DNA from 2 places in the Emticicia sp. W12TSBA100-4 genome. Region 2 is predicted to be linked to the other one. Evidence: riboswitches for the same ligand, from Rfam matches in the RefSeq annotation. Region 2 holds a riboswitch; the other holds the start of a gene.
What was found. A riboswitch is a leader RNA that binds a small molecule or an ion and turns the genes downstream of it on or off. The one in region 2 is predicted to bind S-adenosylmethionine.

Region 1: another riboswitch for S-adenosylmethionine. It lies ahead of ABR854_RS07880 (O-acetylhomoserine aminocarboxypropyltransferase/cysteine synthase family protein); the one in region 2 lies ahead of metK (methionine adenosyltransferase).

Annotation. Positions count from the first base shown of each region.
Region 1 covers NZ_JBELAU010000005.1:93,504-108,822, forward strand. Annotated here, with positions in the region: gene ABR854_RS07865 (homoserine kinase) at 1-923, shown strand, start outside; gene ABR854_RS07870 (SDR family NAD(P)-dependent oxidoreductase) at 1,027-1,779, shown strand; gene ABR854_RS07875 (CHC2 zinc finger domain-containing protein) at 1,857-2,903, shown strand; SAM riboswitch class I at 3,019-3,135, shown strand; gene ABR854_RS07880 (O-acetylhomoserine aminocarboxypropyltransferase/cysteine synthase family protein) at 3,258-4,547, shown strand; gene ABR854_RS07885 (YdeI/OmpD-associated family protein) at 4,615-5,091, shown strand; gene ABR854_RS07890 (homoserine O-acetyltransferase family protein) at 5,142-6,149, shown strand; gene ABR854_RS07895 (hypothetical protein) at 6,176-6,730, shown strand; gene ABR854_RS07900 (helix-turn-helix transcriptional regulator) at 6,733-7,074, shown strand; gene ABR854_RS07905 (AbiH family protein) at 7,151-8,227, opposite strand; gene folP (dihydropteroate synthase) at 8,245-9,114, opposite strand; gene ABR854_RS07915 (DUF1599 domain-containing protein) at 9,283-9,834, shown strand; gene ABR854_RS07920 (BT_3928 family protein) at 10,004-11,113, shown strand; gene ABR854_RS07925 (shikimate kinase) at 11,135-11,656, shown strand; gene ABR854_RS07930 (prenyltransferase/squalene oxidase repeat-containing protein) at 11,721-13,112, opposite strand; gene rlmB (23S rRNA (guanosine(2251)-2'-O)-methyltransferase RlmB) at 13,181-14,041, opposite strand; gene ABR854_RS07940 (GWxTD domain-containing protein) at 14,014-15,291, opposite strand.
Region 2 covers NZ_JBELAU010000013.1:55,515-70,833, reverse strand. Annotated here, with positions in the region: gene hemN (oxygen-independent coproporphyrinogen III oxidase) at 1-533, opposite strand, end outside; gene ABR854_RS19485 (AAA family ATPase) at 596-2,116, shown strand; gene ABR854_RS19480 (cryptochrome/photolyase family protein) at 2,146-3,675, opposite strand; gene ABR854_RS19475 (GH92 family glycosyl hydrolase) at 3,790-6,075, opposite strand; gene ABR854_RS19470 (Uma2 family endonuclease) at 6,110-6,766, opposite strand; gene ABR854_RS19465 (NUDIX hydrolase) at 6,837-7,544, opposite strand; gene ABR854_RS19460 (ABC transporter ATP-binding protein) at 7,676-8,689, shown strand; SAM-I-IV-variant riboswitch at 8,831-8,936, shown strand; gene metK (methionine adenosyltransferase) at 9,014-10,291, shown strand; gene ABR854_RS19450 (C40 family peptidase) at 10,479-11,675, shown strand; gene ABR854_RS19445 (PVC-type heme-binding CxxCH protein) at 11,806-14,811, shown strand; gene ABR854_RS19440 (glycoside hydrolase family 43 protein) at 14,915-15,319, shown strand, end outside.

The sequences.
Region 1 (15,319 bases), on a different contig from region 2:
CAATCAAGATTTTTGCCCCTGCTACTGTTGCCAATGTTGCCTGTGGATTTGATATTTTCGGCTTTGCCGTAGATGCACCAGGCGATGAAGTTATTGTTCGTAAACGCTCTGATAGTCAAATAATTATCACCAATATTACAGGCGAAGAAGGAAAACTTACCTACGATGTTTCTAAAAATGCAGTAACGGTTCCGATTATCAAATACCTCGAACAAACGGGCAGTACGCAAGGTCTGGAGATTGAATTACACAAAAAAATGCCACTCGGTAGTGGACTGGGAAGTAGCTCGGCGAGTTCGGTGGCGGGAGTTTTTGCGGTAAACGAATTACTTGGTAAACCACTTTCTGCCAAAGAATTATTACCATTTTCGATGGAGGGTGAGCGTATCGCTTGTGGTTCGGCTCACGCTGATAATGTTGCCCCTGCCCTACTGGGTGGTTTTGTAGTTGTAAGAAGCTATCAACCTCTTGATGTATTCAAAGTACCTACACCTGATGAACTATACGTAACTATCGTTCATCCTGATATTGAAGTTAATACAAAAGATGCACGTCATATTCTGCGTAATGAAGTTTCGATGAAAAACACCATTGCTCAAATGGGAAATGTGGCTGGTATGATTGCGGGTTTAATGCAAGCCGATTATAAACTTATTGCCAGTTCGATGGTTGATTTTATTATTGAGCCTGTTCGGGCAATATTGATTCCAGAATTTTGGGAAGTAAAAAATGCAGCTTTAGAAACAGGTGCTTTGGGTTGTAGTATTTCGGGAGCTGGCCCTTCGATTTTTGCATTCAGCCAAGGACGTGATACAGCTGAAAAAGTGGCAATCGCTATGAAAAATAGCTTTGAAAAGGTTGGGATTTATGCAAATGCGTACGTTTCAGGCATTAATCAAGATGGGCCGAAGGTTATTGGTTGATTCCATGAATTGAACGTCCAAATTGGACATTCTTATGGGACAAAATTTAACCAATAGAATTAAATTAAAAAATACTACTTACTAACCAGTAACGAATCAACAAATGAAAAGAATAGCCCTTATTACAGGTGCAACATCAGGAATTGGAAAAGCAACGGCCGAGGCTTTTGCCAATGCAGGAATTGACTTGGTTCTGTGCGGTCGTCGTCGTGAAGTTTTAGATGAATTAAAAGAATATTTTTCAAAAAAAGTACAAGTCACAACACTCGCATTTGATGTTCGTAATCAGACAGATGTTGCAACTGCGATTGAATCTTTACCCAAAGAATGGGGAAATATTGATATTTTAGTAAACAATGCGGGAAATGCTCATGGACTTGAACCAATTCAAGATGGGAACATTGTAGATTGGGATGCAATGATTGATGGAAATGTAAAAGGGCTTCTGTATGTTTCAAAAGCCGTAATGCCAATAATGATAGCACATGAAAAAGGACATATCATCAATTTAAGTTCAGTTGCTGGAAAATATACTTATCCAAACGGAGCAGTCTATTGTGCGTCAAAATCAGCAGTTGAGGCAATTAGTGAAGGAATGCGTCATGATTTGACAAAATATGGCATAAAAATAACAAATATCGCTCCTGGTGCGGTAGAAACTGACTTTTCGTTAGTACGTTTCAAAGGTGATGTAGAGCGTGCAAAGAAAGTTTATGAAGGCTTCGACCCAATTCAGCCAGAAGATGTAGCAGATGCAATTTTGTACGCTATCAATACACCTGACCGTGTAACGATTGCTGATATTGTGCTTTATGCAAAAGCCCAAGCCGCCCCAACTATGATTCATAGAAAATAAGATTTCAGATACGGGATACGAGATTCGGGACCGTTATACATTTCTCGAATCTCATATCGCAAATCTCATATCTCAAAATGGATAATCTACTTCAACATGTAAAAGAAATTGATATTCGGCAAGTTGCTCGTGACTTGGGCTTTGAGATTGTCCAAAGCCGACGCATGAATTGCCCATTTCACGTTGAAGACTCACCTTCTTTAGTTTTTTATCCTCCACCACAAAACGAATTTCATTGTTTTGGCTGTGGCAAACACGGTGATGTGATCAATCTCTATGCTGATGCCTGTCAGATTGACTTTAAAACCGCCCTCGAAGAACTCGCTACTCGTTATATTCCAGCTTATGATGGCGTTCAACACAAAACTGTTCGTAAGCTCGACATTAAAAGTGTTTACAGCAACAAGCCACTTCCCGAAAAACAGTTTGAATTCAAGCCAATTTACAGCGAAATCTACGAACGTTTTCAGCAGTTTTGTATCACTCAGCCTGCAACCGAATCAGCTCGAAAAGCGGCTGAATATTTGCGTGGCCGAGGAATTGATGACTGGACGATCAGACATTTCAAACTTTTTGTGATAAAAAACTATGTAGTTGCCAATGACTTTCTGAAATCAAACTATTCAATTGAAGACTTAAAAGCTTGTGGAATTGTCAACGACAAAGGTAATTTAGTTTTTTTCGTCCATCCGATTGTGATTCCTTATTACCAAGATGGGAGAATCGTTTATCTACAAGGTCGTACTATCGGCAACCCACCAGATGGTGCGAGCAAATATCAATTTCTTTCAGGAGTTCCTCGTAGTATTTTTAACCTTGATTCCATCAAAAAACTTCGCCCAAATTCCGAGGTCTATCTCACCGAAGGAGCATTCGATTGCATGACTTTGGTGAAGCATGGCATGATGGCAGTAAGTCTGGGAAGTGCCAAAATTTTCAAGAAAGAGTGGATGAAATATTTCAAGAAATATAAGATTCTGATAAGTTTCGATAACGATACCGCAGGCATCAACGGAGCAAACGTCCTCATCGAAGATTTTCTGATGTCAGGTATTTTGGCCGAAAAACGAGACTGGAATAAAGGTTTTAAGGATATTAATGAATATTTTGGTAGAACAATGTAATAGATTTTTCCGCCGGACAATTTAGAAAATTGTTCTACATCATTTGTTTTTTAACAAATCACACCGCATCTTTGCAACATCAATTCAATTATCCTACTCAAGTAGCTGATTGATTGATTTATACAGACGAGGGGAGAGAATAGGCTCTACGAACCTCGGGCAACCTGTCCCGCTTCAAGCGATAAGGTGCCAATACCTACCGAAATGGCGAAACAATTCGGACTTATAAACCAATCATACGAGAATCGTTTTCAAATTGGTTTTATTTCTTGTGTGGCAAATCACAATGGTTTTGCCATACTCAAGTTTCGCTACAAAATTCACTTTTTATTAAAATTTAAAACAACAAAACCAATGTCAGAACTACGCTTCGAAACGCTTCAGCTACACGCTGGACAGGAAATTGACCCAGTAACACAGTCTCGTGCTGTGCCTATTTATCAAACTACCGCCTATCAGTTTAAAGATTCTGCTCACGGTGCAAATCTTTTTGCTTTGAAAGAATTTGGCAACATCTATACCCGAATCATGAACCCAACCAATGATGTTTTTGAAAAACGCATTGCGGCTCTTGAAGGTGGTGTTGCGGCTCTTACGGTTTCATCAGGACACGCCGCTCAATTTATTGCCATTAATAATGTAACAACCGTTGGAGATAATTTCGTTACGACTTCTTTTCTTTATGGTGGCTCATACAATCAATTTAAGAATTCGTTCAAAAACATTGGCGTTGAGGCTCGTTTTGCCGAAGGAAACAATGTAGAAAGTTTTGAAAAATTGATTGACGAAAAAACAAAATTAATTTATGTAGAAACCATCGGAAACCCAGGCTTACACGTGCCTGATTTTGAAGCATTGGTTGCTTTAGCAAAAAAATATGACCTACCTCTTTTTGTAGATAATACATTTGGTGCTGGTGGAGCAATTTGCCAACCTCTCAAACATGGTGCAAACGTTGTGGTAGAATCTGCTACGAAATGGATTGGCGGACATGGTACGACTATGGGCGGTGTAATTGTTGATGCGGGTACTTTCAATTGGGGAAATGGCAAATATCCGCAGTTTACTGAGCCATCACCAAGTTATCATGGTTTAGTTTTGAATGATGTTTTTGGTATTGGAGGCCCTTTTGGTAATATCCAATATATCATTCGTTGTCGTGTTGAAGGACTGAGAGATTGGGGTGCTTGCCAGTCGCCATTCAATTCATTCTTATTGCTTCAAGGTCTTGAAACGCTTACTTTAAGAGTTGAACGCACTTGCGAAAACACCGCAGCTTTGGCAAAATGGCTATCGGAACATCCAGAAGTAGAGTCAGTAAATTACCCTGGACTCGCCAATCATCCAACCCACGAACTGGCAAAAAAATATTTACAACGTGGTTTTGGTGGTGTTCTTTCATTCAAACTCAAAGGCGGACGTGAAAGAGCTGAGAAATTTGTGAATAGTCTAAAACTTATTTCGCATTTGGCCAATGTTGGCGATGCCAAAACTTTGATAATTCACCCTGCATCAACCACTCACTCGCAATTATCAGAAAGTGAGCAGCTTTCGGCAGGTGTTGACCCTAATTTATTGAGAATTTCGTGTGGATACGAACATATCGAAGATATTAAGGCGGATATTACACAGGCTTTAGCATAATTTTTCAAGGTCGAAGATTGGCTCGAGTGAGTTTTATCTTCGACCTTGTTTTATAAGAATAAAATTTATGTCCAACAAAATCATTCATTTCAAAGACATTATAAAAAAAATGCCACCGAATCCTGCGGGTTCGTGGAACTACATTGATTTTCCTGAAAATATCCATGAAGTGTTTGGCAAAAAAGGATTCGTGAAAGTTAAAGGTTACATCAATAATAAAGCGTTTAAAAGTAACCTTTTTCCGAAAGGCAATGGTTTTCATGCCATGACCTTGCCGTTGAAATTACAAAAAGAATTAGGGGTAAAATTGCACGAAGAAATTTCGGTTTCAATTGAAGAAGATTTTGAAGAAAGAGTAATTTCGATGCCGGTTGAATTGCAGGAAGCCATAGATTTTGATGAGGAATTTGCCACTTTGTATCAACAACTTTCTGCATCGAAACAAAAAGATTACAGGTCATGGATTGGCAGTGCCAAACAAACCGAAACTCGAATAAAAAGAGTAGTAGAATTGGCCGAACGGCTAAGAAAACAACAAAAATAGTAATCAACAAAATTATACGAAAAATCACCAAATAAGTACGCTTAGCATTAATGGAAAATAAGACATTTCATCACGACGAACCTTTCAAACTTGAATCGGGGGCTTGGCTGCCTGAATTTGATTTAGCATATACCACTTACGGAACTCTCAACGCAGCCAAAGATAATGTAGTGTGGGTATGTCATGCTTTCACAGGAAACGCCAATCCGTCCGACTGGTGGAATGGTTTGATTGGCGAAAAACGTCTTTATAATCCTGCCGAACATTTTATTGTTTGTGCTAATATTTTGGGGTCGCATTATGGTTCGACCAATGCACTGAGCAAAAATCCGATTTCGGGCGAGCCTTATTTTCATGATTTTCCTTTTATCAGCATTCGTGATGTAGTTCGGGCAATTGATTTATTACGCATTAATTTAGGTATTGGAAAAATAGATACCTTGCTCGGTGGCTCGTTGGGTGGCCAACAAGCACTCGAATGGGCAATTTTACAGCCCGACTTAATTGAAAACTTGATTCTTTTCTCGACAAACGCCATACACTCTCCGTGGGGAATTGCTTTTAATGAATCGCAACGAATGGCAATTGCAGCCGACCCCACTTGGACCGAACGCCACCCAAAAGCGGGAATGAACGGCATGAAAGTGGCACGCTCAATTGCTCTTTTATCTTACCGAAATTATGCTACTTACGGCCGCACACAATCTCGTGATGAAGGGCAAGTCGATTTTTTTAGGGCAAATACTTACCAAAACTATCAAGGAGAAAAACTCGGTAAACGCTTCAATGCTTTCTCTTATTGGACACTCTCAAAAATGTTCGACTCCCACGATGTGGGTCGTGGGCGTGGGAAAGTAGAAGAAGCTCTCAAACTCATCAGAGCAAAAACTTTGGTAATTGGAATTACTTCTGATGTGCTATTTCCACCCGAAGAGCAAGAGTTTATTTCAAAGCATATTCCAAACGCAAAATACGCTCTCATTGACTCAATGTACGGACATGATGGTTTTTTAATTGAATTTGAAGCGATGACTGAGACGATTAAGGAGTGGATGTGATAAAAGTAAACTTATAAGTTGATTTTATGAAAATTACTGCTATCTTTGCTGTTGAAGAATTTACTCTTTATTCTGTCGCTTATGATAATCAAGAGATGGAATTTAGTCGTTTATTTAATCTTTGGATAAATGATTTTGAGTATTTATTTGATTTCTTTCAAGAAAATAGTAGTGATCTGAATAGTAGTTTCTACGGAGCTATAAGTATTGAAGATGCGGTTAGAAGAACTCGAAAACAAGCTATCGAATTTCGCAGAAAATTTTATCAATTGATTGAAAAACAGCAAAACTCAAATTTAAAATTACAGGCAATTTTTCGACCACTACACAATTCAGACTATCAATTAAAAGAACTTCTAAGAGAAAAATCAAAAGTAGATTGGCTTAGAATTTATGCAATAAGGATTAGTGAAAATACTTATGTTGTATCGGGCGGAAGCATTAAACTCACCCAAACGATGAATACTCGACCACATTTACAATTAGAACTTAAAAAATTGGATATGACCAGACAGTATCTAATCGAAAATGGCCTTACTGATGAATCTGACTATGGTTTTATAGAATTTAAAGAGGAATGATTATGAAAAATGAACCCCTTATCAAGCAACTCAATCAAATTGCTCAAACAGACAACTCTTGGAAAAAAGATGTTGTTTTTTATGAGGAAAACAAAGATTGGCTTGAACTATCTGCTGATATTGCCATCAGAATTTTAAGTACCCTTAGAGCAAACAAAACAAATGGTAAATACCCAAATTCTCAAAAACAGCTCGCTGAATTGATGGGCATAAGTTCGCAACAAATCAATAAAATCTTAAAAGGAAACGAAAATCTGACACTCAAAACTATCAATAAAATTGAAAAAACACTCAACATTCGATTAATTGAATTAAAACCAAATGAAGATTTAGCTTGTGTGTAAGTTTTATTTACTATCTAAAATTACATCAAAAATTCTGGAAATATCAATGTTTATAAGTGCATCTCTTTCATTTATACTATTTTCTAAACTTCACCAAAGGACTACAATCTTTAAAATTCACAATTCTCTTTCGCATTTTGGCTTTATCTTTAAAATGTCTTGATATTTCTTGGGTTTTGCTAAGAAAATCATTCTCAGTCTCGCTTTTTTGATAATAATGAATCTTGATAGATTCACAATTATCATGTTCAAAAATAGTATTTAGTAATACTCTATCTGACAAACCACAAGAATGACCTAATATCTCAACATCAAAAGGTTCAGATTCTATGAACCGCAAAAGATTTGAATAATTATCAGTTTTGAAGTACCCAAAAGACTTAAAATTATTGAGAAATTCATTGATATTTAGGTTCTGAATCTTTTCGTAGTGACTATCAATTTCATCACCATATCCAAAAATTATGGGATTATCTTGATTTTTCAATTTTCCATGAATGTAATTCTTCCTATGATTAGTTTGGGGAACTATATATTTCTCTACTGTATCAGTATAATTAAAGTTTAAATAATGAACAATTTTAGATTTTTTATCTTCTTCAGAGTATCCGTCACAATAATCTGACTGAAATAAACTATTAATATCTTGATTTACATTATTGCACTCTATAGTACTCAAATATTCTTCAAGTTTCTTTTTAAAAAATTCAAATTCGGAATTTAATTTTCTAACTTCCGAAATATGATATTCTTTGGAATTATTATATGGTTTATTGCCTTCATAAAATATCTCAATCAATGATTCATAATACTCAGTTTCTATATCTATCCATGAGTAAGTTCTATAATTATCTAATAATTTACCTAAAAGTGGAGCCTTATATTTAACATTAAAAACACCACTGCTATATACTTCATAAAACCATTCTATTTTAAAGTCTTCACTTCTTCGTCTTATAAAATCAGGCATCTGCTGAATATTCTTCAATTTTACCTCTATTAATTCATCTTCAAATTTGGAAGCTTCTCTCTTAATAAATTCACAAATGTTTAATAAATACCACTTTATAAAATCATTATAACTCGTCTTCAATCCATGAGCTAAATCAAACCCATTTCCAATAATCACCAACTTGTTCTTATGTTCTTCCATAAAATTTACAAAATTTTTTATCTAATAATTAACTCCTCAAACAACCTCACAGTCTGCATAGCTTCTTTCACATCATGAACACGCAAGATTTTCGCTCCTTGCATGAGAGCGTACATGTTAAGTGCAGTTGTCCCATTGAGTGCTTCGTCTGCGGTAATGTTGAGCGTTCGCCAAATCATTGATTTTCTTGAAATTCCTACCAAAAGTGGTAAATCCATAACTTTAAAGGCGTCCAAATTTCGCATCATTTCAAAACCTTGTTTGGCATTTTTGGCAAATCCAAAACCTGGGTCTATGATAATATCTTTCACGGCTAAAGCTCTTAGTTGAGCCACTTTTTCTTGCAATTCAGTAATTACATCGAGTGTCAGGTCTTTATAATCATTGAGTTTGTTCATCGTCTGTGGATTTCCACGGCTGTGCATCAAAATATACGGCACTTGCAATTCGGCTACGGTCTGAAACATATCTTCGTCCAGATTTCCCCCTGCAATATCGTTGATGATTGTTGCCCCAACTTTCACGGCTTCACGAGCAACTTTACTTCTGAAAGTATCAATCGAAATGGCTACTTTATCAGCAAAATTTTGTGCAATTACTTCAATGACTGGCGAAACTCGGTCAATTTCCTCGGCTACACTTACATCACTGGCATCGGGGCGAGTCGAGTAGCCCCCAATATCAATAAATAGTGCTCCATCGGCAATCATTTTACCAACTTGGTCGGTTATTTGATTGCAATTAGGTGTATATCTACTTCCCGAAAAAAACGAATCGGGCGTAATATTCAGAATTCCCATTACCGAAGGTTTCGACAAATCAATGAGTTTTTGGCCAATTACAGGCTCGTTGGGGGTGTATTTATGATTGATACTTATAAATGTCATTTGCTTATAGAGCCGAAGTTTTATAGTTTTGCAAGTATAAAGGTGGTTCCGCCTTTTATCTCCAATTTCATTAATTTTTGAGTCAAAGATAATTCAATCTATTGAACTTAATTAATTTTTTCTAAATTGAATACCGAACCCAAAGCCAATAGGCAATTACATAATTCAATGAATCAAACAGAAACTGAATACCGCCAAGTCATTAAGATTTGTCAAGACCTTTTCGAGAAGAAAAACAAAGATTATGGCACTTCTTGGCGTATCTTACGCTTACCGAGCATCACTGACCAAATTTTCATTAAAGCTCAACGCATCCGCACGATTCAAGACAATGGTTTTAGCCGTGTCGATGAAGGCGAAGTACCCGAATTTATCGGTATCATCAATTATTGCGTAATGGCTCTCATACAAGCTGATTTGGTCAATAGCACCGAACTCGAAATTCCGTTTGAGCAATTACAAGCCATGTATAATAAGCAAGTTGCGGAGGTTATGGAATTACTTTTCAATAAAAACCATGATTATGGCGAGGCATGGCGTGATATGCGTGTAAGTTCGATGACCGATATTATTTTGATGAAACTATTCAGAATCAAACAAATTGAAGATAATCAAGGCAAAACATTGGTTTCGGAAGGCATCAAGGCTGGCTATCAAGACATTATCAATTACGCTGTTTTTTGCATGATAAAATTGGGTCAAGCTCAAGGACAGCAGTAAAGGGGAATTACGAATTTTAGAAGGACGAATGACAAATTGTTTCTCGATTTATAATCCCTATCATCGTAAATTTTACTTATTTTAACATACCATTAACTTTTCAGAATGAAAATGCGTATTATTTTTGATATTCTATCATTGACTCATTCTATCATTCAAAATTAGATTTATGAAACTATTTTCACAAATTGCCCGCATCATAGTTGGTGTAATATTTACTTTTTCGGGCTTCGTAAAAGTTGTTGACCCTGTGGGAACTGGCATCAAACTCGAAGAATATTTCGAGGTTTTTGCTCAAGATTTGCCTTCTTTGCAGGGTTTATTTATGTTTTTTGCCCATAATTCTTTGGCATTATCATTGATTTTCTGTGCTTTAGAAGTTATTTTGGGTGTAGCTACACTCCTATCCTACCGCATGAAAATTACTTCATGGTTATTGCTCATTATTATTGTTTTCTTTACGTTTCTAACTTTCTATTCGGCATATTTCAATAAAGTAACCGACTGCGGATGTTTTGGAGATTTCTTGAAACTCAAACCTTGGACATCGTTCAACAAAGATATTTTCTTGACAGTCTTTATTTTGGTCATATTTGTTTTCAGAAACAAATACACAAACTCGAATCAAAACATAGTGATGGCCATCGTAACGGCCATTTCGTTTGGAATCGGTATTTATGCTATTCGTTACCTTCCTCCGATTGATTTCTTGCCTTACGCAATCGGAAAAAGTATTCCTGAGCAAATGAAACCAACGGGTGTAAAACCAATCATGGAATTTACGTTTTTGAATAAGAAAACCAACGAAGAAATTGTAGCAAAAGAGTTTTTGATGGATACGCTTACTTACAAATACGTATCAATGGTGACGCTCAATGAAGATAAAATCAAACCAAAAATCACGGATTATTCGATTGCAGACCAACAAGGAAACAATTATACCGATTCGACTTTCGCTGGCAATAAATTGTTAGTGATTTTCAAGGACGTAAAAAATACTGATACAGAACAAGTGAACGAATTGAAATCTTTGATAAAAGCTGCTGAAGCAAAGGGAATTACTCCAATGATTTTAACGTCAGTGATTCAAGCTGATTATCAAAAGTTTAGCGAGGCAAATGGTATTTCAACACCATATTTCTCAGCCGATGCAACAGTATTAAAAACAATGGCACGAACAAATCCGTGTGTGATTTTGTTACAAAATGGTGTAGTAAAAGGCAAATGGGGCAATCATAGTATTCCGAAAATTGAAAGTTTAGCCGAAAATTTAAAATAAGATAGAAGAACCAAAGCAAGAATGACCACAAATATTTTTTTAATAGGAATGCCTTCGTCGGGTAAAAGTACACTTGGCCGACAAATTGCAAAAAGTCTTGGCTATGAATTTATAGATTTAGATTTGAGAATTGAGATTGCAGAAGGCAAAAAAATTGCAGAAATATTTAGCTTAAATGGCGAAGAATATTTCAGAAAAGTAGAAAACCAACAACTAAAGAAAATACAAAAAGATAGCAAAATGGTGGTAGCCACTGGCGGAGGAACTCCATGCTTCCACGATGGACTTGAGTATATCAAAGAAAACGGTATCAGTATTTTTTTAGATGTAAAACCAGCGATGTTGGTTGAAAGAATGAAAGTTTCTAAGAAAAACGAACGCCCCTTATTTGATTTGGAAAGTAAATCACTTTTAGATACTATCTCAGAAAAGTACAACGAACGCCTGCCGATTTATCAGAAAGCCGATATTACAGTTGAGGGCGACACCGATCCCGATAGCATCCTTTGGATAATTGATGCAGAATTTTCAAGAAAAAAATAAAATGGTGTAAAACGGTTAGTGGTTGTGATTAATGCGATTAATAGGAGTTTGAATAATCAAACTCCTATTTTTGTATCATTTTCAAATATTTTGTTAGAGAATTGGCAATTAAAGCAGTGGTATAAGCATCTGATTTCCAAACTAATATATTTCTTAGAGCTGTTCCGCCCGAAAAGAAAATTCCTCCCTCCCATTTTATTCCATTGCTTTCGCTCAATGATTTTTCAATCAAAAATTTTATTGCTCGCTCAATTCTTTCGTTTTCAATTTTCATTCCCTTCGATTTCAAATCTAACATAGCGTGCAAAGCATAAGCCGTTGACTGCACCAAATCTTTTTTATTTAGCCAATCTTGACTCTCGAAACTACCATCTTGATTTTGAGTTTCTATGATATTCTCTAAGATTGTTTGACAAGCAGGAGCAAGTTGCACAACCGCTGCTGCATACGCACGAGCTACACCATAATGTATGTGATAAAGATTTGGGTAGTAAACTGCATTATTATACCAACGGGGCTGTTTCAATAAAAACTCAATATAGGCAATTGCTCCATTTTTCCCAAGACTTTTATCCAACTGATTAGAAACTGACAAATAGGTAAGGACATTTGAATTAACAACCACATCAACATCATTTGCACCAAATGGAATCCAAGGTTTGTACGCTTTTGGTCGAGCCGAACTTCCTGGCATAAAAATAAATAATGTACTCAAAAATGTAAGTGGAGTTTTCAAAAACCAAAAACGAAACTCCTGCGAATGCCAAGTTAGAAAAGCCCCTGAATTTGGGTAACGAACAAATAAATGGTTGTACCAATTTCTATTTCTACGATTTAAGTCAAGAAACTTATCATATTCTTCACTGGCGATAATTGGCAGCGTATCAGCAAAGATTTGATTATGATACATCGTGGCCAAATTACCGAGCGAAGTATCATCAGCATCTTCGGGAACATTAGCAGCATTATTGATAAATCTTGAACGAAGCCTATATTCGGTAGGGCGATGTACAAGTGGCTGCGGATTGGGTTCACCAAAAAGTTTGAGTTTCCTATTGGGTGGAAGTGCTTTCCAAAAGTTAAATCTCTGTCCGTTTCGATAGGTAAGAATATCTTGAAAAGCTTTATTTAAAGTTGGTTTTAAGTAAATCAATGATGTATCAGTCAAATAAACCTCCGCCAAGAAATTATGAATGGCCGAAACCGTAAAACCATTAGAATCTTTATGTTTTTGTTTTTTCCCGATGAAAAAATACGGCTCAGTCAACTCCATAGTCCCATGCCATTCGCCTTTAAACTGTTTATTGGCAATGCTTGAATCTATCTGACTTTCCACTAAAAAAAGTAGTGCTTTATCACGAGTAGTCTGTACTTCTTCAGAGAATGTAGAATCATACTTCTGAGCATTTACTGAGAAAATTGAGCATAAAATCAAGCATAAAACTATGTGTCTCATATTAAATAGAAAAAGCCTTTGCCAAATTCGATGAAGAAATAGCAAAGGCTTATTTGTATTTTTATAGATTATTTAGTCTGTCTCTGTCTAACAGCTTCGTACAAAATAACGCCCGTTGCAACCGAAACATTCAATGAACCAATTTTTCCAACCATAGGAATCTTTGTGGCGTAATCCGCTTGTTCGAGCAAATTATCTGAGATTCCATCTTCTTCCGAACCCATCAAAATGGCAGTTGGTAACGAAAAATCAATATCATATAATTCGGCAGTTGCTTTTTCGGTACAAGCCACCACTTGAATACCCGATTGTTGCAATTCGCTTACTACTTGCGATAAGCTATTTTCACGACAAACGGGCAAGTGAGTCAATGCACCTGAAGAAGTTTTCATGGCATCGGCATTAATTTGAGCAGCACCACGAGCTGGCACAACGATTCCGTTTACGCCCGCACATTCGGCAGTACGAGAAATCGCTCCAAAATTTCTTACGTCAGTTATTCTGTCAAGAACCAAAATCAATGGCACATCGCCACGCTCGAAAGTATCAGCCACCACATTTGACATCTTGGCATAATTTACCGCCGACACAAATGCAATAATGCCTTGATGCACTTTCATCGTTACTCGATTGAGTTTTTCGAGTGGCACTCGTTGCACAGGAATTTCACGTTCACGAGCCAGTTTTTCAACTTCAGCGTGTCCAAATTCTCTTTGAAGTAATATTTTTTCTATTTCTTTGGTGCTTTTGAGCGTTTCCAAAACAGACTGAACGCCAAAAACAATATCTGGCTTCGAGGGTTTCTCAAAGCCAGCGGGAGTTGGTTTTGCAAAGTATTTTTTCTTAAATCCAGTTTTATTATCGTCTTCGGGCTTACGATAACCGCCTTCTGAACTGCGGCCTAATCCACTACGTTTCCTGTTCTCCATGCTTCTACAAATGGAAACCAATATGCCTGATATTCGGGATAACGAACCAGTTCATAATAGTTTTCCGTAAATTGGTTTGGTTTTCTATTAAATGTAAATATAATTTCTGAAAAATTGGTATTTTGTGCATACACCCACACCTCACGGTCACGGCTACGTTGCACTTTATTTGGCGGGCCTAAAATTGTATAAACCATGCCTTTGTCGGTTTTCCAGCCTTCTTTATAAGATGTAAAAAGGCGGTTCGCTTCTTCTATTCGATGATAATAATTTTTAATAATTTTCTTAGAAACCATCTGATTTCCACCAGTAATAGCCAAGAAAAACTTATCCAAAGCTTGTTTAGAATTGGGATTATCGTTTACAGCCTTCAATTCTTGGCTCGTACTCATATAAATCAAAGGTTTTACCAAGTTTTCTGGGCGAGTCATTCGTGGGTAACGCTCATCAACGAGCATAAATCCAAAGCCATTGCTGGTAGAATTTGTATCTTCAACAATCTGGTAAAGTCCTTCTTGCGATAATTTTATTGATGTATTGGTCTGGACTTTAATGGTTTCTTCGATGGTCAAGCTTGCTATACTTGGGCGAATCGAAGTTGCCATCGGCGATTGTGCAGGCGTAAAATCATTTTTATAGCGAATCAAATACAATTCACGTGAATGATTCATGACACTTTTCACTTGAAATGAATCGGTTTTATTGATGAAATTTCGGAAAATCGGCATCGAAAAATTACCAATATAAACTCCGAATCGGTCATTGATGCGAGTTCCGTTAAAATCAATTACCAAATCATTGTTTGATTTCTTACTATCTTCTAACTGAAAAACTTCTGTTAAAAGTAAGCCTTTCGGTAAATTTTTCGGACGTGGAATCTCAAAACTTAATAAAACTTTGCCTTCTTTCAGCAAAACATTTTGTTCGTTTAAATCAATTTTTCCAGAGCCGAGTCTTTCACGTACGCCGTAGTCAGGCTGCAAAAGCCAGTTGAATCTGAAATTTTCATTCAATTGCTGAACAACCTGCTCCTTGTTGAGATTTTCAATATCCAACTCCATAAAGATTCTGACTGCTGACGAATCTTTCAATAAATATCGACTTTTTATAGCCACAACCAATGGTTTTGCCACAGGCGTTGGCCTAACTGCCGATGTTTTATCTATCTCCTTCTGAGCTTTCTGAACTTTCTTATTTGTTGTACAAGCAGCTAATACTACCAAAAAGCTATAAATAATTGCTTTCTTCATCAATGTTTTGTTTCTAAAAGATTCAAAT
Region 2 (15,319 bases):
TTGGGGTCATAATCTTGCACACCAAAACTTACTCTACGGAAACCTAAATCATAGAGTGTTTGGAGGTGTTCGGCACTTGTATTGTTGGGGTGTCCTTCAAAACTAAATTCGTGTTCGGGACTTACGATGGCGTCTTTCAAAATGCCTTCAATAAGCGTTCGGAGGGTTTCGGGAGCAAAAAAACTGGGCGTTCCACCTCCCAAATGTATTTCGGCAATCTGTGGTTTTTCGGGAAAAATAGCCAAATACAAAGCCCACTCTTTCAAAACTGCTTGAATATAAGGCTCTTCGACCGCATGATTTTTGGTGATTCGCTTGTGGCAAGCACAAAACGTACACAGACTTTCGCAATACGGTAAATGAATATAGAGGCTTATGCCAGAAGTTGTATTAGTTGCGGAAAAGGTTTCGACTAAATTATTTTGCCATTGTTGAGCATCGAAAGTTTCGGTTTGCCAATGTGGCACAGTTGGATAACTGGTGTATCTGGGACCAGCTACATCATATTTTTTTATAAGCGAAGAATCGGCCATGCGTTTACGTAATTTTCATGCAAAACTAAAGGCCAAGTTTCGGAAAAATGATGAGGAATGTCATGTTTCCAAAATCAGAAACTAAGATACAGAACTCAAAAACAGCCTTTGGTCAAAAAAATAAGCAAGTTTCAATCAAGAATCGCTTATATTTATCGAAAGATTTTATTCAAATATTTTTATCAATGCCAACCTACAACCAAATCAAACGCCAAATAGATTTGAACCCTTTTGCTGAATTAATGCTACGGAATGAACTAAAGGCTTTACCAAGCATTATTCACGAAAACGAATACATTGATGCCTCGGTGCATGGCTATTGGAATACTCGACATGTGTTGCTTTTGGCTACAACGCAACGCATTTTATTAGTTGATAGCGATAACTACGGTGATGTTGAAGTCATCGAATTTCCTTATGATAAGACCGTTACGGTGCGTTGCCCAACGGCTGATTCTGTCGTTTTTGGTACGGCCGAACGTAAGGTAAAAGTTGATAATACGCTCGAAGAATACATTGCGGCTTTCTACGCAGTTGTGCAAGATAGATTGGCAGGAAAAGAACCGAAATTGTATCGAGAAAGAGATATTTACGCACAAGAAGAACAAACTGGTGAAGCCGAGCAACAAGCGAGCAACCCATTTCATGTGATTTTACGTGGACTCGATGGGCTGTCAAAAATGATAGTTCCGCAAGCGGAAGAAAACAAACCACAGTCGCTCACCCAAGATTCGCAAGCAACTGTGAAAGGTACAAAACAATCAACCGAAACAGAAAAAACATTGGATGAACTTTTGGCAGAATTAAACGCTTTGGTGGGTTTGGAGAATGTAAAAGAAGAAGTGAAAAGTTTGGTAAATGTGCTGAAAATTGAGAAAATCAGAAAAGAACAAGGCATTACGCTGCCCGACCGCTCGCTGCACATGGTTTTTCATGGAAATCCCGGTACGGGAAAAACAACTATCGCACGATTACTGGCAAAGATTTTTAAATCCTTAGGTATTTTGAGCAAAGGAACCCTTTATGAAACCGACCGCAGTGGTTTGGTGGCGGGTTATACTGGACAAACCTCGCTAAAAGTGCGTGAAGTTTGTCAGAAAGCAATGGGCGGAATTTTGTTTATTGACGAAGCCTACGCCCTTAATACCGAAGATACGTATGGTCCCGAAGCCGTGAATACAATTGTGAAATTTATGGAAGATAATCGTGATGATTTTGTGGTGATTGTGGCGGGTTATGAAGAAAAAATGACAGAATTTATCAACTCAAACCCCGGTTTACATTCGAGATTTAATAAATACATTGCTTTCAAAGATTATACACCCGAAGAATTGGTCGATATTTTCTTGTTGCAAACTGCCAAAGTGCAACTAAAAGTAGAGGAAGATGCCCAAGAAAAGGTTTATAAGTTATTCAAGGAACTCTACGAAGACCGAGATTCGTCTTTCGGAAATGGTCGTCTGGCTCGTAATATTTTTGAAAAAACTTATGAAAAACAAGCCAATCGCTTGGTGAATGAGGGCATTGAAAATGCCAATATTAGCCTGATAAAAGAAGAGGATATTCCTGTGATGGATGTGTAGGAGCATCCAGTTTGGACGTTCCTACGGGACTACAATTCTTCTATACTTTTTAGATAAATTTCAGCTTGCCTTAAAACTTCATTTCTTTGAGTTTCTGGCATTTTATTGAGTGTTACGTAAGCCATGCCAATACGTGGATTTCGCTCCAGTTTTGCTCGGTTTCGTTCATAAAAATGCCAGTAAAACGAATTGAGCGGACAAGATTTATGACCAACTTTCTTGCTTTTATCATAAAAACACGAGCTGCAATAATCACTCATTTTATCAATATAATTGGCTGAAGCAACGTAAGGTTTTGAACCAACAATGCCGCCATCAGCATATTGGCTCATGCCACGAGTATTCGTGATTTCGACCCATTCAATGGCATCAATGTAAATGCCCAAATACCACTCATCAATCTCATCGGGGTTGATGCCTGCCAGCAAACAAAAATTCCCAATAACCATCAATCGCTGAATATGGTGGGCATAAGCCAAATTCAATGATTGACCAACGGAGTGTTTCATGCAATTCATTTTGGTGCGGCCAGTCCAAAAGAAATCGGGGAGTTTTAATTGGTGTTCAAAATAATTAAGTTTCTGAAAATCAGGCATTTTGTTCCAATAAATGCCCCTCATGTATTCTCTCCAGCCGATAATCTGACGCACAAAACCTTCAATTTGAGCAATTGAAATATCATCTTGATTTTGTTGCCAATGCTCAACTGCTCGTTCAACTACTTCTAAAGGTGAAAGTAATTTTATATTCATCGAAAACGATAAGCGTGAGTGATAAATCGACCAATATTGCATCGCCATGGCATCTTCATAAGTACCAAAATTCGGTAAGCAATTTCTCACAAAAAACTCCAATAATTGTAAAGATTCTTGTCGAGTAACTGGCCAAAGAAAGTTCTTGGCGTTTACGCTACCGATGGTTTTTATTTCTTGGTTTTGTATAAGTTCATAAATATCGGAAACGTCTCGGCTGAAAATCAAAGGTTCGACTGGGCGGTGGCCTTTCGGGAGTTTTTTGCGGTTATCGGCATCGTAATTCCATTGGCCTGTGAGCGGCTCGTTTCCATCCATCAGAATTCCGTATTTTTTTCGCATCATACGGTAAAAACTCTCCATCAGAAAAGTCTTTTTTCCTTTGAAAAAATCGCCCAGTTCGTTTCTTTTGCTCAAGAAATGTTCGGTGTCATAAGTCTTGGTAGGAATATTGAGCGTAGCCGAAAAAGCTTTTAATTGTTCATCAAGTCGATATTCGTCAGGGATTTGGTATTCAAATTGCGTAATTTGGTTTTGCTCAATAATCTGTGTAAGGTTTTTGGTCAGCGATTGTGTATTTTGCTCATCGTCCAGGTGTAAGTAGATTATGTCATGCCCTTGATTTTCAATGTTTTGAGCAAATAAACGCATGGCCGAAAAGAAGCCAATGACCTTTTGTATATGATGCCGAACGTAGTCAGTTTCCTGCCGCATTTCCATCATTACGTATAAAATATTATTGCTTTTTTCTTTAAACCAAGAATGATTATGATTGAGCTGGTCGCCCAAAATTAGTCGAAGAACCATGCGTTTTTTATCAATGTTTCATGGTTTTAACTCTTATAGCTCCAATTTGTTTTGAAATAAAAAAATCCCATTCGAGAAAATTCTTGAATGGGATTTTTGAAATTCCTGCGAAATTTATTTCTTCAACTCATTACTCATCGAATACGGAAAATCTGATTCGTTGATACCTTTACTTTTATTTGGTGTAGCTGACATTTTTAGCGTAAATGAGCCTCCTTTCATAATATCGGCGTAGTTGAGGTAATTTTTTGTGTAATTTACATTGTTCAGACTCGCACCGCTCACATATACATTTTCGCTGTTATTGGCAGGAGCGTTTATCGTGAAAGTCTTGCCATTTTGCAACTTAATGGTCGCTTTCTGGAATAACGGTGAACCTAAAACATATTGGTCAGTACCTGGGGCAACGGGGTACATTCCGAGTGCGGAAAAAACGTACCAAGCCGAGGTTTGTCCATTGTCTTCATCACCACAGAGGCCGTCGGGTTGTGGCGTGTAGAGTTTTTTCATGATATTTCTTACATGATATTGTGTTTTCCACGGCTCGCCCGCATAATTGTATAGATACGGCATGTGCTGAATCGGCTGATTTCCGTGGGCATATTGCCCCATATTCATCACCAACATTTCGGTAATCTCGTGAATCTGAATACCGTAATACGAAAAATCAAAAGTTGGCGGAGCCGAAAATACCGAGTCTAATTTGGCCACAAAATTTTTCTTACCACCCATCAAGTCAGAAAGTCCCTGAATGTCATGAAACACACACCAAGTCCAGTGCCAAGAGCAGCCTTCGGTGAAAGCATCACCCCATTTATCGGGTCTGAACGGCGACTGAAAAGTGCCATTTTGGTTCTTTCCACGCACAAAATTGGTCGATTTGTCAAAAACATTGCGGTAATTTTGGGCTCTTTTAGCGTATAAATCAATTTCGGCTTGAGGGCGTTTCAAAAGTTTGGCTAATTTCCAAATCGTAAAATCATCGTAGGCATATTCGAGTGTTCGAGCAGTGTTTTCGTTGATACCTACATCATAAGGCACATAACCGAGGGTGTTGTAGTACTGCACGCCCAAACGCCCAACCGAACTCAAAGGCCCCGCTTGATTGGCATTTTTGGTGATAGCTTCGTAAAGTTTTTCAATTTCCTGCACTTTTACACCTTTCAGATAAGCATCGGCAATAATCGAAGCCGAATTTGAGCCAACCATACAATCTCTATGCCCCGGACTTGCCCATTCGGGTAGCCAGCCACTTTCTTTGTAAGTATTAGATAAACCCTCCATAATTTGTGCATTCATTTCGGGAAACATCAAATTAAAGAAAGGAAAAACCGCACGGAAAGTATCCCAAAAACCATTGTCAGTAAACATATATCCATCGGCAACTTGACCATTGTAAGGGCTGTAATGCACGATTTTATTTTCCTTATTTATCTCATAAAACTTACGTGGAAAAAGCATTGTATGGTACAGAGCCGTATAAAATGTACGCATTTCGTCGTCTGAGCCGCCTTCAACTTTAATTCTGTTGAGTTGCGAATTCCAAGAAGCAGCAGCTTTAGCTACGAGTTGGTCGAAATTTTGCTCTCCAATTTCGTTTTGGAGGTTTAGTTCTGCTTGTTCTGGACTAATAAACGACGAAGCAATTTTTAAGTTTACTTGCTCGTTAGCTTTGGTCTTAAATCGGATAATGCTACCCGAGTGTTTACTTTCGATTTCGAGATTATTCGGCATGATTTCGCCCTCCTTTACACCATAAACTTCTTCAAAATCTTTATCGACATAAATCACAAAATAGTTTTTGAAGTTTTCGGGTACACCACCCGAAGAATTTCGTGCATAGCCAACGATTTTCCGTTCTTTCGGGAAAACTTTGATGTAAGAATTCTTGAAAAAACCATCTATAATCAAATATGCTTTATCGGTTTGTGGATAGGTGATACGGAAGCGTGCAGCACGCTCAGTAGGCGTAATTTCGACGGTCGTGTTATAATCTGAAAGATAGGCTCGGTAGTAATGCGGCTTTGAAACTTCGGCCTTGTGCGAAAACCAAGATTCTCGTTTGTTTTCGTCAAAAACGAGCTTCTCGGTAGTAGCAAAAATCGAAAAAGCACCGTAATCATTTATCCATGGTGAAGGTTGGTGAGTTTGTTTGAAGCCTCTAATTTTATTGCTGGCATACTGATAGCACCAGCCATCGCCCATTTTATTGGTTTGTGGCGTCCAGAAATTCATGCCCCATGGTAGTGCAATAGCAGGGTAGGTATTGCCGTTTGAGAATTCAAATTTTGAATCGCTCCCAACCAAGGGGTTGACGTATTTTACTAAATTTTCTTGGGTTTGGCCAAAAGAAATGTAACCTACAAAAATAAGTAGGATTGAAAGAAAGGATTTTTTCATTGAGAGATTTTAAATCGTAGTTGAGTTGAAAAGTTTATTTTAAGAGATTTTGCATGGCTTCAAGGTTATGTTCTTCATCAAAAATAGCTTTGATTGGAATCTCAAATCCTTCAATGACTTGGCTTTTCACGAACCCATTTGATGATTTTAGATTTAGTTCATATTGACCATTTACTATCAAATATTGCTCTAAAACTTCTTTTTCGGCATCAATTATCCAATATTCGCCAACTTTGTGGTTTTCATAGTCAGTAAATTTTACGCCTCGGTCTTTGTCTTTTGTGCCATCGGATAAAACCTCTACAATAAAATCGGGTACTGGAAATAAAACTTGTTTTTTTGTGAATGATTTTGACTTTTCGGTATTAAAAAACACAATATCGGGTTCATAGTCGTTACGAGTAAAAGTTGTCATGATTTTCTCGAAACCAACAAAACCTAATTTATTCTTACGGACATACACATTTATCAATTGATAAAGCAGTCCTGTAGCTTCATTATGCTCTCTACGCACGGGTGAGTGCGTAATGATTTCGCCATTGATAAACTCAATTTTCATCTGCTCGTCAATGTCGTTATAAAACTTGTGGCGGCGTTGAGTTTCATCATTTAGCTTGTCAGCTACTTTCCTAACTAAGTCGGGAGCATCGGGCAAGTCCATTATTTTATCCAATAAATCTTCTTGAAACATGAGCTTTTATCGTTTAAAACTAATAACGTTACTAAAATAGTCAAAATTCCACAAAAGTTGTAAAAGTTTCTTAAACCAACCCCTCTGGATTTGGAATAAAATTCAAAAATGAATCGCTGTGTTTTTTATATTTTTCGGTGTCGAGTGTATAAAGAAACGCCCCTTTTTTCGAGAAACCTTTTTGTTTTTCTTTCAACTTAACCAAGAGTCCTGTCGAAAGGATTTTTCTGCTGAAATTTCGTTTATCGAAATTGCTTCCATAAATTGCTTCGTAGAGATTCAATATTTGCGGAATCGTAAATTTTTCGGGCATTAATTCAAAGCCAATCGGGTGAAAAGCGGCTTTATAACGCAGGCGTTCGATGGCAATTTTTATCATTTCTCGATGGTCGAAAAGCAATTCGGGTAAATCTTGCATCGAAAACCACTGAGCATGGTGCGTATCCGAAATCTTTGTTTCGTAGTCTTTTACATTAACCAACGCATAGTATGCCACTGCAACCGTACGCTCAACGGGGTCACGAGTAGGGTCGCCAAAGGCATTGAGTTGTTCCAAAAAAATGCCAGTTACGCCCGTTAATTCAAACAAAATTCGCTCGGCTGCTTGGTCGAGGCTTTCGTTGGGTTTGAGCCAACCACCCATCAACGACCAAGTATCGTGGTCAGTTTGCACACCACGTTTTACCAACAAAAGTTTTAATTCTTCGCCATCAAAACCAAAAATGATGGAGTCGAGGGCCACCAAACATTTGGTCTGTTGTTTATAAAGTTCTAACATTCAGGGTTTTATAGATTATAATTGTAGGTCAGTGTCATGAATTATCAGCAATATAAGGAAGTAGCCATCCATGCACAACAAAAGTAGGTATTTTCTCTAAAAAACTCGTATTTTTGCACAAAAAAGCCTAAATGTCATTGCTAAAAATCAATCATTTACATAAGTCTTTCGAGGGAGTAAAGGCAGTTAACGATATTTCAATTACACTCGAAAAAGGTAAGGTTTTAGCAATTTTAGGTGAAAGCGGCTCAGGAAAAACCACACTTCTGCACTTGATTGCAGCTCTATACGAACCAGACTCTGGAACGCTTCTACTTGATAATGAACGTATTACGCCGCCTTCAGAAAAATTGATTGCTGGGCATCCCGATATTAAGTTGGTCAGGCAAGATTACGGACTTTTTCCAAATATGTCAATTCGAGCAAACATTGCTTATGAATTGCGTTATTATGAAGAAAATTACAGAAATGAAAGAGTAGATAAACTCCTTGAAATAAGTGGCCTATCTCATGTACAAAATCATGTACCTCGACAAGTTTCGGGTGGTGAACAGCAGCGAGCCACCATAGTAAAAGCCATTGCCGAAGAACCCAAACTGTTATTACTTGATGAGCCTTTTAGTCATTTAGATGCAGTGAATAAACGTAGGTTGAAGAGCGAAGTTTCAAACCTCATCAAGGCCGAAGAAGTCAGTTGTATTTTTGTGACGCACGATGTTACTGATGCCTACGGAATGGCCGATGAATTGCTAATCATGCAAAATGGTAATGCTCTGCAACTCGGTTCGCCCGAAGAAATCTATCAAAACCCAATCAATCAGTATGTGGCTGAGATTACGGGGGAAACTTCGTTGGGTTCTGAGTTAGGAGTTCTAAGTTCTGAGTTGTATAACCATACAGAAAATTTGAGCAAGTTCTGCAAACCAATCAGCACTCAGCACTCAGAACTCAGAACTTTTCTCCGTCCCGAACAGATTCGAGTTTCTGAAAAATCAGATATTATAGCTACTATCTTGTCAGTCAAATTTTTGGGAGCATACTATGAAGTGGCTTTACAAGTGGATAAATCTACTCTGAAAATGTATAGTTTTGATAGACTTAACGTAGGTGAGAAGATTGGAATTGAGATAAAATCTTTAAGTTAAAATATCTTTTCAAGTAACGAGAAATAGATAAAAAATCTATTCTCAAAAACCAAAGCAGATATTTTCTGTTTACGTTGAATAAAATTTAGATAAAAATTTATTCTATTCTTTTGGTTTTGTTTAGCTAAATTCTCAACTTTGTATCGGTATCAAGAATTTCTAATTAATTTTAGAAAACCAACCGAGTCGCAAACGCTACGGTGGTCAAAAGATGCGGGCTGTTCTAAAGTCAAAAATGTTTTTGTTTTTCTCTTCAAAAAAGCCTTCTTCAATTTCTTGTAAACCGCCAATTTATTTTAAAATCATTAACAAAACATAGCATTTATGCCTTATTTATTCACTTCTGAATCTGTATCGGAAGGCCACCCAGATAAAGTATCGGACCAAATCTCAGATGCCCTCATTGATAATTTTATGGCGTTTGACCCTTCTTCTAAAGTAGCTTGCGAAACTTTGGTAACGACAGGTTTAGTAGTTTTGGCAGGAGAAGTAAAAACACAAACGTATCTCGACGTACAATCTATTGCTCGTGAAGTAATCCGTAAAATCGGTTACACGAAGTCGGAGTATATGTTTGAAGCAAATTCTTGCGGAATTATCTCGGCTATTCACGACCAATCGGCTGACATCAATCAAGGTGTTGACCGTAAAACGGCTGATGATTTTGAATCAAAAGCAAATGCTCAAGGTGCTGGTGACCAAGGTATGATGTTTGGCTATGCCACCCGTGAAACTGACAACTACATGCCATTGGCTTTGGATTTAGCTCATACTATTCTCCAAGAAATGTCATATATCCGTAATAATGAGCCAAATTTGATTCCTTATTTACGTCCAGATGCAAAATCTCAGGTAACAATCGAATATTCTGACGATAACGTTCCACAAAGAATTGATACAATCGTAGTTTCTACACAGCATGATGATTTTGCTGCTGATGAAGAAATGTTAGCGAAAATCAAGGCTGATGTTATCAATATCGTTATCCCACGTGTACAAGCTAAGTTGAAAGCTGATTTACAAGCTTTATTCAACGACCAAATCACGTACCACATCAATCCAACTGGTAAATTTGTAATCGGTGGACCACACGGAGATACAGGTTTAACAGGTCGTAAAATTATCGTTGATACCTACGGTGGTAAAGGTGCTCATGGTGGTGGTGCTTTCTCTGGAAAAGACCCTTCAAAAGTTGACCGTTCGGCAGCTTATGCCACTCGCCACGTAGCTAAAAACTTAGTAGCGGCTGGTCTTTGCGACGAAGTACTTGTACAAGTTTCTTACGCTATCGGTGTTGCAAAACCATGTGGTTTGTTTATTGATACCTACGGAACTGCCAAAGTTGATTTGACTGACGGTGAAATCGCTCAAAAAGTTGGCGAAATCTTCGATATGCGTCCGTACGCAATCGAGCAACGTTTGAAATTACGTAACCCAATCTACTCAGAAACAGCCGCTTACGGACACATGGGACGTAAAAACGAAATCGTAACTAAAACTTTCAAAGGGCCAGATGGCACAACCGTTACGAAAGAAGTAGAACTTTTCACTTGGGAAAAATTGGATTACGTTGATGCTGTAAAAGCAAAATTCGGTTTGTAAAAAAGTGTAGTCAGTGCGAACACTGACAACGGCTAAATATAAAAGAACGGAAGTCGAAAGGCTTCCGTTTTTTGTTTATGGTAGCACAAGTTTCTAAGTTATGTTTTGCGTTTAAAACATTCCCAAAAAACACTTTGTTCAATCTGAAAAAGAATGAGTAATTTCGCAGCAAAAACTATCAAACTGAATGAAACTCAACAAACAAAATAGAGGTATCATTCTGAGTATGCTTTGTCTGCTATCGCTCTCGACAATGGCTCAGATTGCTAAACCTGCAAGCGTTCCTCAAACTTCAACTCCTCAACCAACCAAACCAACCGTTTATGCCATCATCGAGCAAGTGCGTAAAAAACACGCTCCTGATAAGCGAGTAGCATTTTTTCAAGCCGAACTTGACTCTAACCGAATTGTGGGTAAAACCAATTTGCCAGCCGCCAAGAAAGATTTATTAAATCGCTTAAAATCAAATGGTTATACATTGCTCGATGCCGTAAAACTATTGCCCGATAACGAATTGCTCGAAAACCGTAATTGTGGGGTTGCTAATATTTCGGTGCTAAACTTACGTAGCCAACCCAAAGAGTCTGCCGAATTGGCTTCACAAGCCTTGCTCGGAACACCACTCAAAGTGCTTGACCGTGAACGCAATTGGTACATGATTCAAACCCCCGATAATTACATTGGTTGGGCCGATGGATCGACTTTCGCTCGCATTACTCAATACCAATTCGACCGCTACCAAGCCAATAAATTTTTGATGTTTGCCAAACCTTACGGTTTTTCATATGCCAAAGCCGACGAAAATTCTCAGACTATTTCTGACCTTACTTGGGGAAATGTTTTGGCCGTAAAAGATACACTACAAGATTTTTATGAAGTAATTTACCCCGACGGTCGCAATGCTTTTATATTGAAAAAAGAAGTCATCGGACACCAAGAATGGAAACAGTCTGTCACGGCTTCCGAACAAAACTTGGTCAATGCTGCTTTCAGAATGCAAGGTTTGCCTTATTTATGGGGTGGAACTTCGTGGAAAGGTGTTGATTGTAGCGGTTTTACTCGTATGGTTTATCAATCGAACGGAATTTTACTACCACGTGATGCTTCGCAGCAAGTTTGGGCGGGTGAAGAAGTGCCTTTCGATAGCCTTCAAGTAGGAGATTTATTGTTTTTTGGCGAAAAAGCTACGCCCGAAAAATCAGAACGTGTCGTACACGTAGGAATGTGGTTGGGTAATAAAGAATTTATTCATTCATCGGGAATGGTAAGAATCAGTAGTTTTGATGAGCGTTCTCCACGCTACGACGCCCACAATGCAGGCCGATATTTAAGAGCCAGACGCATTTTAGGCACGGATAAAGGAATCGTTTCGTTAAAGAAATAATTTCCTCATGATAAGCGTTGGCAAGGCTCGAAGCCTTGCCAACGCTAAAACAAGTAAAAGTTATTTGTCAAACTTACACTTATTGCATAAATTCGTACATTCTTAAAAATATTCAACTAATTATATAAAAATGAAAAAATCAATCATTTTTTCAGTCTTTACGCTCCTTGTGGTTTTGGCCTGTAAGCAAACCCAGAAAACGCTTTCTGACGAAAGTTATTCTAAGCTAACCGACGACGAAAAACGCAAAGTAGAACACGCAATTGATGGAATCCAGTTGGCCGACCCAGATTTGGAAGTAACGCTTTTTGCGTCAGAGCCAATGATGATGAACCCAACCAATATGGATATTGATGCCAAGGGAAGAGTCTGGATTTGTGAAGGATATAATTATAGAAATAAACTAAATCCAAAGAATCCATACAACAAAAAGGGTGATAGAATCTTGATTATGGAAGATACTAATCAAGATGGAAAAGCCGATAAAAGCACGGTTTTTTATCAAGGCGAAGACATCAACTCTGCTCTCGGAATCTCGGTTTTGGGCAATAAAGCAATCGTTTCTTGCTCGCCAAATGTATTTTTATTTACCGATGAAAACAATGATGGCAAAGCTGATAAAAAAGAAATTATTTTCACTGGCTTGAAAGGAGTTCAGCACGACCATGCCATTCACGCTTTTACGTTTGGACCTGACGGAAAACTCTATTTCAACGGTGGAAACGAAGTACAAACATTAAGCGATAAAAACGGTAAAGAACTAACCGATGATTTAGGCCGACCTTTCTCTACGTATAAACAAGGAAAAGTTTTCAGATGTGATATTGATGGCTCAAATGTGGAGATTTTAGGGCATAATTTCCGTAATAACTACGAAGTAGCTCTTGATTCTTACGGCCGTATGTGGCAGTCAGATAATGATGATGATGGCAACAAAGGTGTGCGTATCAACTACGTGATGGACTATGGCAATTATGGCTATAAAGATGAAATGACTGGTGCAAGCTGGCAGGAACGCCGCACTAATTGGGAGTCTGAAATTCCACTTCGTCATTGGCACTTAAACGACCCAGGCGTTGTGCCAAATTTACTCCAAACAGGTGCTGGCTCGCCAACGGGTATGATTGTGTATGAAGGAAAGCTTTTACCCGAAAAATATCGTAATCAAGTTATTCACTGCGATGCTGGGCCGAGTATTGTGCGTTCATATCCAGTTACTAAAAATGGTGCTGGTTTTACAGCAACAATCAATAATATTTTAGATGGCTCGAAGCGTGACCAGTGGTTCCGCCCATCAGATATTACGACTGCTCCCGATGGTTCGATTTTCGTAGCTGACTGGTATGACCCAGGTGTGGGTGGGCACGCCATGGGAGATTCACTTCGTGGACGTATTTATAGAATCGCTCCAAAAGGCGAGGCTTATTCTGTGCCAAAATTTGATTTTGAAACTGCCGAGGGTTGCGTTGAAGCTCTCCAAAATGCCAATGTAGCCGTACGTTATTTGGCTTGGACAAAATTAAACTCGCTCCAAGAAAAAGCTGAAGAGGCTTTATTGAAATTATGGAAAGATGACGACTCTCGTATGCGTGCAAGAGCCTTGTGGTTGTTGGGTAAAATCAAGGGTAAAGAAGCAAAGTACTTGCAAGAAGCCGCTAATGATGCTGACGAAGACATTCGCATCACGGCCATTCGTTTATCTCGTGAATTAAGTATTGATAATACTGCAACTCTTCAAAAACTTTCTACCGACCCATCGGCACAAGTGCGTCGTGAAGTAGCTTTGGCTATTCACCATAATACGTCTCCTGCCGCTGCCAACATTTGGGCAACACTGGCCAGCCAATATGATGGCAAAGATAGATGGTATTTAGAGGCACTCGGTATTGCGGCTGATAATCAATGGGATAAGTTTTTTGCGAGTTATTTGGCAAAAGCTGGCGAAAAATGGAGAACTGATGCCGCTGCTAAAGACTTAGTGTGGCGTAGTCGCTCAGCTGATAATATTTTCCGTTTGGCTGAATTGGCAAAATCAAGCAAAGATAATCTGCGTTATTTCCGTGCTTTTGATTTTCAAAGTAATCCTGAAAAAACAAAAATTTTACTCGGCATGCTCGATGGTGGAAATGCAACGGGTGACATCATGACTTTAGTGTTCAAGCATTTAGATATGAATACTGCCAAACAAGACCCGCTTTTCAAGAGCCTTCTACCAAAAGTTTTGGATGGTATAAAAAATCCAACCGATTATCTGGATTTAGTAAAACGTTATGAACTGAAAGACCAAGTGGCTCGTCTAACTGAAATGGCAATGAAAGATTCGGTTTTGGGTGGAGAAGCGGCCAAGATTCAAGTAAAAATGAATGGTTTGGGCGAATTTCAAAAGCTAACTCAAAACAAAGATGAAGACATCGTGCGTAAAGCGATTGGCGTTTACGGTGGCGTTGACGAAAAACCAGTAACCGACTATTTGGTAAGTTTATTCAATAACAAAAATCTCAGCAAAGGTGTGCGTAACCAAGCTATGTATGCCATGTATGGCTGGAATAGTGAAGAAATTTTGTGGAATTTAGTAAAAGCCAATAAGGTTTCGGAAGAAGTAATGCCGATTGCCAAGAAGATTTTGTTGGGAACATGGCACAGCGATATTCGCACTGATGCTATGAAAATGTTTGGTGCTGAAATGGACAAAGAATTGGGCGATATTAACGAGTTGGCCAAAGGTGTAGGCAATGTAGCGAGTGGACAGAAAGTATTTAAAATGTATTGCACGGCTTGCCATCAAGTAAAAGGTGAGGGTGTAAACTTCGGCCCAGCATTGACCGAAATCGGCAGTAAATTGTCTAAAACTGCACTATACTCAGCTATTATCAACCCAAGTCAAGGCATTAGCTTTGGTTATGAAGGCTACAAACTCAAACTCAAAGACGGAACAGAAGTAGAAGGAATGATTTTGAGTAAAACTGAAAATGATATCAACGTCAAACAAATCGGCAGCACAAATCCAACGGCTTTCAAGCGTGCGGATATTGTTTCGATGGAAGAAAACGAAGAATCATTAATGCCGAAATTCCCACTACAAAAACAAGAAATGGTTGATTTAGTGGAGTATTTGCGTACGCTGAAAAAACAGTAACAATAATAGTATTTTCTATTTATGAACAGGAGCATAGCAATCGTTATGTTCCTGTTTTGTTTTTGAGTAGTTTTGCAAAATCCATTCTATCAAACAAAACTCTATGAAAAAAAACGTACTGAGCCTATGCTTTGTTTTGATGTTTATCAATGCTCTATTTGCTCAAAATACCTCTACTTTTACCAATCCATTATTGCCCTCAGGGGCTGACCCGTATAGTTTTTATAAAGACGGCTACTATTATTACACCCACACCCAACAAAACAAGCTGACGATTTGGAAAACCAAAAGTTTGGCTGATTTGAAAACCGCCGAATCAAAAACAATTTGGACACCGCCCGCAGGAACGATGTACTCAAAAGAATTGTGGGCTCCCGAAATACATTTTATTCAAGGAAAATGGTATATGTATTTTGCGGGCGATGATGGCGATAACAATCATCATCGAATGTATGTGCTTGAAAATCCTTCACCCGACCCAATGAAGGGTGATTGGACATTTAAAGGA